DNA from 2 places in the Clostridioides sp. ZZV15-6383 genome. Region 2 is predicted to be linked to the other one. Evidence: riboswitches for the same ligand, from Rfam matches in the RefSeq annotation. Region 2 holds a riboswitch; the other holds the start of a gene.

Region 1 (4,447 bases), on a different contig from region 2:
TATAATAAAATAAAGTTGTAAAGGAGTGTTTTAAATGAAATTTTCAGAGTTTAAGTATGAAAGACCCAATTATGACAGTATAAAAAAAGAGTTTTTGGGATGTGTAGAAGATATAAATAACTCTAATGACTATAAAGAGCAGAAAAAAAATATACATAAGATTAATTCATTGAGAAATAAAATAGAAACGTTGTCAAACATAGCATCAATAAGATACAGTATAGATACACTTGATAAATTCTACCAAGAAGAAAAAAATTATTGGGATGAATATATGCCTTTATATGAAGAATTAAATTCACATTTTTATAATGCAATAGTAAATTCAAATTTTAAATATGATTTGACAAAAGAGTTTGGAGAACAATTTTTCACAATAGTAGACTATTCTTTAAAAAGTTTTTCTAAAGAAGTAATAAGTGAAATGCAGGAAGAAAATAAATTGTGCTCAGAGTATACCAGACTTTTAGCATCAGCTGAGATAATGTTTGATGGGAAAATAAGAAATTTATCTGGTATGGGGAAATTCATGTATTCTAAGTGTAGAAAAACGAGAGAACTAGCAAATAAAGCGTATTATAATTTCTTTGAAGAAAATGAGTCTAAATTTGATGATATATTTGATAAATTGGTTAAAGTTAGAGATAAGATATCTAAAAAACTAGGTTTTGAAGATTTTGTAGAGCTTGGATACATTAGAATGATGAGAAGTGACTACAGAGAAGATATGATAAAAAATGTTAGAAAACAAGTATTAAAATATGTTGTTCCAATGGCCAATGAACTTTATGAAAAACAAGCTAAAAGGATTGGTCTAGAGTATTTAAGTTACATAGATGAAGGCGTGGAATTTTTAACAGGAAATGCAAGTTTAAAGGGAGATTCAAAATACATAGTTCAAAATGGTAAAACAATGTATTCTGAGTTGTCAGAAGAAACAGATGAATTTTTTAATTTTATGTTAGAAAATGAACTTATGGATTTAGAAACAAAGAAAGGAAAAGGAGCTGGAGGGTATTGCACCTATATACCAGATTACAAGTCACCATTTATTTTTTCTAACTTTAATCAAACAGCTGATGATATAGATGTATTAACACATGAAGCAGGACATGCATTTCAGTTGTATATGTCTAGATGGATTGATATGCCGGAAATTAATTTTCCAACACTTGACAGTTGTGAAATCCATTCAATGAGTATGGAATTTATAACATGGCCATGGATGGATTTATTTTTTAAAGAAGATACAGATAAATATAAATTCACTCATCTATCATCTGCAATTAAATTTATACCTTATGGAGTAATTGTTGATGAATTTCAACATTATGTTTATAAAAATCCTAATATGGATAAGTCAAAAAGAAAAGAAATTTGGAAATTTTTAGAGAAAAAATACTTACCTCATAGAAAGTATGATGATAATTCTTTTTTAGAGAGAGGTTGTTGGTGGTTTAAGCAAGGTCATATATTTAAAAATCCGTTTTATTACATAGATTATGTACTAGCTCAAATTTGTGCATTACAATTTTGGAAAAAAATGATTCAAGATAGGGATGCAGGATGGCAAGATTATATAAATATCTGTAAAGTTGGAGGAACAAAATCATTTTTAGACATTGTGAGTATGGGAAATTTGTATTCTCCATTTGATGATGACTGTATTAAATCTATTATAGGTGATGTTAAATCCTGGTTTGATGAAGTAAATGACAGCAAATTATAAAAAATTATGAGAATTTTATTGTATAAATGTAAAAAATTAAAAAATACATAAAAAATAAATATTTGTTTTAAAAATAGTCTTATTTTTAACCAATTTGATAAAATAAACCAAAAAAGGTTTGAACTTTAAAAAAAAAGAAAATACAGGAAATATGTAATATCAACACTTGGAAAAAAAAGTGAAAATGTATACAAAATACATATAAAAAAACTATTGCAAATTTTATAGAATGTTTATATACTTAAGTCAACAGAGATAGAAAAAAGCTATTTATAAAAAACACAAGGATAAATTGCTTAATTTTCAATTTTCTGAAAAAATAATAATCCGGCTGAAGAGTATGGGAGACTGCTTTATAAAAAAGCGACCGAAGGGACAAATTTAATCTTATTTACCCAAAAGATTAGATGAAATTCTCAGGTAAAGATGACTGTACTTGGACGGGGCTCTGAAAATGATTTTAACAGGGAAGGCAAATTGGGAGATTTGTTTTTCCTGTTTTTTATTTATCAAGTAATAAATAAAAGTTTGAAAGAGAGTAAAAAATGATAATAATTACAAATAATCCAAAAGTAAAAGAAGAAGTTCAAGACAGAGAAGTTTTGTTTAAAGATACAACTTATATTGGTATCTTAGAAGCAAGTAGAGATTTGATACATGAAGGGTATGAACTTTTATCTCATCCACTCTATGGGAGTGTAAAACCAAATGAAACACCTTACAGAACTGTTATACTAAAGAAAGGAAATCGTTTGGATATAAACTCTTTGACCTTAATTGAAGAAGCAATCATCACTGCAAGTAAATTTCAGAATAATAAAAAGACTCCAAAATGGACAGAAAGTGTTCAAGATGACTTTAGAGTAATTGATTATGATATATTCTATAATACAATACAAAGAATGCAGTATGAATAAATAAGTTTGTTAAAAAGTTGTTAAAGTAGCCTAAATATTAAATCTAATTTAATATTAAATAAAATGAGAAATTTAATTGGGGAGGATAAGTCAAAATGGAAAATGTGTATGACTTAGTAATAATTGGTTCAGGACCAGCAGGGCTTGCAGCAGGTCTTTATGGAGCAAGAGCAAAGTTGAAAACTCTAATCCTAGAAAAAGACAAGACTGGTGGACAAATTGTAATAACACATGAGATTGCAAATTATCCAGGGTCAGTTCCAAATGCAACAGGTCCAAGTTTAATAGCTAGAATGGTTGAACAATGTAAAGAGTTTGGAGCAGAGATGCTAAGAGACAACATTGTAGATACTGAACTAGATGGAGATATAAAAGTTTTAAAAGGGGAAAAAGCAGAATATAGAGCAAAAGCAGTAATAATAGGAACAGGAGCAACTCCAAGAAAAATTGGTTGTCCTGGAGAAAAAGAACTTACTGGTAAAGGGGTTTCATACTGTGCAACTTGTGATGCAGATTTCTTTGAAGATTTTGAAGTATTTGTTGTAGGCGGAGGAGATAGTGCATTAGAAGAAGCGATGTATTTAACTAAATTTGCTAGAAAAGTAACAATTGTACATAGAAGACAAGGATTTAGATGTGCTAAAAGTGTTGAAGAAAAAGCAAAAGCTAATCCAAAGATAGAATTTTTATTAGATACAGTAATAGAAGAAATCAAAGGTGATGGAATATTAGAGTCAGTTGTATTCAAAAACAAAGTTACTGGAGAAACTCATGAATACTTTGCAGATGAAGAAGATGGAACAATGGGAGTATTTGTTTTCGTTGGATTAGATGCTCAAACTGATTTATTCAAAGGCAAAGTTGATATGGATGAAAAAGGTTATATAATAACTGATGAAGATATGAAAACTAATATACCAGGAGTATTTGCAGCAGGAGATTGCAGATCTAAAACTCTAAGACAGGTTGTAACAGCAACTAATGATGGAGCAATTGCATCTATAGTAGCTGAGAAATATATTGACGAAAAATTTGGAAACTAGAGTCTGTAAATTAAATTCAATAAATAATATTTAAAATAAAATAAAAATTTCAAGGGGGAATAAGAAAATGTTAGATTTAGATAAGGCTACATTTGAAGAAGAAGTTTTAAATGCAGAAGGTTTTGTATTTGTTGATTTTTGGAGTGAAGGTTGTGAGCCTTGTAAAGCTTTAATGCCAGATGTTCATAAATTAGCTGAGACTTATGGAGATAAGATAAAATTCTGTAAGATGGATACAACAAAAGCTAGAAGATTAGCTATAAAACAAAAAGTATTAGGTCTTCCAACTATGGCTATATACAAAGATGGGGAAAAAGTAGACGAAGTTACTAAGGATGATGCTACAGTTTCTAATATAGAAGAAATGATTAAAAAATATCTTTAATATATTGATAAAGTATTAACATCAAAAGAAAAAATTTATTTTAGTCTGAAGATAAAAGAAAAGTGTTTTTATGTCTAAGTTTGTTAAAAAAATAATTTTAGATAAAATAATTTTTTTACAATAAATATTTTTTATTAATGAAATAAATATTTGAAACATAAAAACAGAATATAAAAATATCTTTAAGATAAGTTGTAAAATGATATAATTTTGAGAAAAACTCAAATGCATATACACAAATTAAATAACAGGAGGTGCAAGTATGCGTCTTGAATTAGGGAAAATCTTTATAAAAGATATTCAATTTGGTGATGTAACAGAAGTAAAAGATGGAGTATTATTCATCAATAAGCAAGAGATGCTACAAGAAATT
Region 2 (4,447 bases):
TTTGGTATACTTTCATACTCATCTTCATCTTCAATATCTTTATAATTTTCCTTCCAACCTAAATTTATTACTTTATTTCCCTTAGCCTTAAATATTTCGCCTTCTACAGTTGCATTTATAGTTGTCTGTTCATATTCAAAAGGAGGAGACAGTACTGCTAAAAATCTTTTTACTACAAGATTATATATTTTTCGCTCTTTATCACTAAAATCACTCATAAAGACTTTCTGCTCCGTTGGTATTATTGCATGATGGTCTGTTACCTTTGAATTATCAACAAATGATTTATTAGCTGTAATATTACTTTTTAATAATTTATTACAAATTTTTGAATAATCGCTAACATTTACAGCTTTTATTCTATCTTTCAATGTTCCAACAATATCTGAAGTTAGGTATCTAGAATCAGTTCTAGGATAAGTAAGTACTTTATGATACTCATATAGTTTTTGCATTATAGATAATGTTTCTTTTGCTGAAAATCCAAACATTTTATTTGCATCTCTTTGTAACTCTGTTAAATCATAGAGTGCAGGTGAATATTTTTTCTTATATGACTTACTTACTTCAGATATTTTTATGTCTAAATTTTTTATTTTTTCCAATATGCTCTCTATCTTTTCCTTACTAAATGTTGAGGAGCCACTATTCTTATCATTCCAAATAAACTTTATATCTGAACTTCCCTTTGTAGCGATTAATTCCAATCCATAATACTCTTTAGGTTTGAAATTTCTTATTTCCTCTTCTCTCTTAAGCAACATTGCAAGAGTAGGAGTTTGAACTCTTCCACAAGAAAGTTGTGCATTGTACTTTGTTGTCAAAGCTCTAGTTGCATTTATTCCAATAATCCAATCAGCTTCTGCTCGTGCTATTGCTGAATAGTATAAATTTTCATATTCTTTTCCAGCTTTTAATTTCGCAAATCCTTCTTTTATTGCTTTGTCTGTACTTGAAGAAATCCAAAGGCGCTTTAGAGGTTTTTTTACTTGTGATTTTTCTATTATCCACCTTGCTACAAGTTCTCCTTCACGACCTGCATCTGTTGCTATAACTATTTCATCTATATCATTTCTATTCATTTGAGTTTTGACTGTATTAAACTGTTTTCCACTCTTTTTTATTACAACAGTCTTCAGGTGCTTAGGAAGTATTGGCAAGTCTTCTAAGCTCCATGATTTATATCTTTCTCCATAACTTTCAGGGTCAGCAAGTGTAACTAAATGACCTAATGCCCAAGTTACCACATACTTTGAACCCTCTATATATCCGTTTTTTTCATTTTTTGACCCTAAAACTTTTGCTATATCTCTTCCAACAGAAGGCTTTTCTGCCAGTACTAATACTTTTCCCATCTAAAAATACTTCCTTTCTCTATGCTTAATCTCATATTACGATTAAAATCTAAATAAATAGAACTTTTCTTAATATCGTAACTATAATATTACCATAATTTAATCATATCTAATTAATTATTTAAAACTTTCTTATTTTTTTATTTAAAACTTATCTTATTTCTAATTTGTATACCTATTATAGAATCCATTTTCACGTATATTACTTATATTTATAAGTTTATAATTCGTAAATAGGCATACATTTTTATATTTTTTCTTTGTTTTTTAAATTTTCAGTTGACAAAACATAAAAACTTATATTAATATTATTAATACAATAAGCTATGACAAATCAATATCCGGTTAAGATTTTATAGAAGAGTTGCTATACAGCACACCGAAGGAGTAACACTCTCAGGTACTTTTAAAAGTAGGACTGTAAAATTTACGGAACTCTGGAGAGACCCATTATGGGCGCCGAAGGGGCAAGGCTTTTATGCTCAATCTCTCAGGCAAAAGGACAGGGATTATCTACCAAAACTAGTATTTATTAATACTTTTATTTTGGTTGCTAATTAGTGTATATCCAGAGCTGAATCTTTTTTAGATTTAGCTTTTTTTATTACACTAGAAATTATTAATAAATTATACTTATTTCCTGTCAATTACTTCATTAAAAATTCTATTGATTATGTAAAGCAAAAAAATGAGGGAGTGTTTTTATGAATCTAATTGATGTTTTAAACAAAGTTGATGCTTTTATTTGGGGACCACCCCTACTAGTATTGCTAGTTGGTACTGGTATACTACTTACTGTTAAACTTGGAGTTATACAAATAATTAAACTTCCAAGAGCTCTTAAGTTAATATTCTCTGCTGAAAACAAAGGTAGTGGTGATGTTTCAAGTTTTGCAGCTTTATGTACTGCACTAGCTGCTACAGTTGGTACTGGTAATATTGTTGGTGTTGCTACAGCTATTAAAGCTGGTGGACCTGGTGCACTTTTTTGGATGTGGATAGCAGCTTTCTTTGGAATGGCTACTAAGTATTCAGAAGGTGTTCTTGCAATAAAATACAGAACTAAAGATAAAAATGGTCAAGTGTCTGGTGGACCAATGTACTACATAGTAAATGGTATGGGGGAAAAATGGAGACCTCTTGCAATATTTTTCGCTATAAGTGGTATATTAGTTGCACTTTTAGGAATAGGTACTTTTACTCAAGTAAATTCAATAACAGATGCTATAAATAATAGTTTTGGAGTAGACCCTAGAATCACAGGTGTTGTATTAGCAGTATTTGTAGCTTTAGTTGTATTTGGAGGTCTTAAAAGTATATCTAATGTAGCTACTAAGATAGTACCTTTTATGGCGGTTATATATATCGTAATCTGTGGAATCATTTTACTATCTTTTTGGAATAAAATTCCTGAAACTTTTATGCTAATAATCAAAAGTGCATTTACACCTACTGCTGCTACTGGTGGTTTTCTAGGAGCAACTATGTCGCTAGCAATTAGAAATGGTATAGCTCGTGGTGTATTTTCAAATGAATCTGGTCTAGGTAGTGCTCCAATAGCTGCAGCAGCTGCTAAAACTGAATGGCCAGCAGAACAAGGTCTTATATCTATGACAGGTACTTTTATAGACACTATTATAATCTGTACTCTTACTGGATTCTCTCTTGTTATTTCAGGAGTATGGTGTTCAGACCTAAATGGAGCTGTTATGACACAAGCAGCTTTTAATGGAGCAATTCCTACATTTGGACCAATATTACTTACAGTTAGTTTAACATTATTTGCATTTACTACAATTTTAGGATGGAGTTATTATGGAGAAAGATGTTTTGAATTCCTATTTGGTGTAAGAGGTATGAATGGGTATAGAACTGTATTTGTAGCTATGGTGTTATTAGGTGCATTCTTAAAATTAGAAGTTGTTTGGATAATTGCTGATATCGTAAATGGACTTATGGCAATACCTAACCTGATAGCTTTACTTGCACTATCTCCTATAATAGTCTCTGAAACTAAAAAATATTTTGAACATATAAATTCTCCAGAAAATCAGATAAAGAAAAATGCATAAATAAAAAGTATAGAATTCCAAGTCAATTTTATATGACTTTGGAATTCTATATTCTTTTTAAAAAATATAGTAATTAATATAAGATAAGATAGTAATTGACATAAATAGTACATATATTTTAATTAATCACTTCAATAAAAATTGCTTAGATTAAAATTTTATTTCTTCTGGGTATTTCCATGAGTTAAATTCATCAACATCTACTACTTCAAGCTCTTTAAACTGATTTAACACTAAAGACCGATAATATATTTCTGCTACCTCTTCTACATATCTTGATTTTAATAATGCCTCATCTAAATCATCACCTACAGTTGTTAGACCATGCCTTTCTAGTAAACATGCATCTGTATCTAACAATAATTTTGAAACACTTTTAGCTAATTTTAAAGTTCCTGGTCTTTCATATGGAGCAATATCTACATAACCACCATAGTTAACTGATTCATATACAATTGGTATAATTGGTTTCTTTGCTACTGAAAATGTTGTTGCATATAAAGAATGAGTATGTGATATAGCATTTACATTTTCCCTTATTTTATATATTTCAATATGCATCAACACCTCACTACTTGGTTTAATGCCTTTCTGAACCTCTATTATATTTCCATCTAAATCTAAAACACAAATATGCTCAACTTTTAATTCTTCTCTTCCTATACCTGAGGGTGTTATAAGTATATATCCAGTATCTTTATCTCTAATACTAAAATTGCCAGCTTTTTCTTTACATAAACCATAATGTTCTGCTTTAATTGCTATTTCCACAATTTTGACCTTTAAAGACTCTAGCATAATTCACCTCCAAGTAATTATTTTTGACCATAGTATGCATTTTTTCCATGCTTTCTTGAAAAATGCTTATTCATAAGTACCTTCTCCATAATATTATCAGGACTCATTAACTCTGTATAATAGGCCATCTTTGCAACTTCTTCTAAAACTACTGCATTATGGACAGCCTCATTTGCACTTTTTCCCCATGTAAAAGGTCCATGGTCATTCACAATTATTCCT

Evidence for each region. Region 2 has a riboswitch for glycine ahead of KGF42_RS16215 (alanine/glycine:cation symporter family protein). Riboswitches for the same ligand answer to the same signal wherever they lie in the genome.
Region 1: another riboswitch for glycine. It lies ahead of KGF42_RS12600 (GrdX family protein); the one in region 2 lies ahead of KGF42_RS16215 (alanine/glycine:cation symporter family protein).

The regions. Positions count from the first base shown of each region.
Region 1 is NZ_JAGWCV010000033.1:30,150-34,596, forward strand. It holds gene KGF42_RS12595 (M3 family oligoendopeptidase) at 35-1,729, shown strand; glycine riboswitch at 2,061-2,172, shown strand; gene KGF42_RS12600 (GrdX family protein) at 2,275-2,646, shown strand; gene trxB (thioredoxin-disulfide reductase) at 2,742-3,689, shown strand; gene trxA (thioredoxin TrxA) at 3,757-4,074, shown strand; gene KGF42_RS12615 (glycine/sarcosine/betaine reductase component B subunit) at 4,337-4,447, shown strand, end outside.
Region 2 is NZ_JAGWCV010000059.1:2,372-6,818, forward strand. It holds gene KGF42_RS16210 (DNA topoisomerase III) at 1-1,355, opposite strand, end outside; glycine riboswitch at 1,783-1,871, shown strand; gene KGF42_RS16215 (alanine/glycine:cation symporter family protein) at 2,060-3,427, shown strand; gene KGF42_RS16220 (class II aldolase/adducin family protein) at 3,578-4,225, opposite strand; gene araD (L-ribulose-5-phosphate 4-epimerase) at 4,243-4,447, opposite strand, start outside.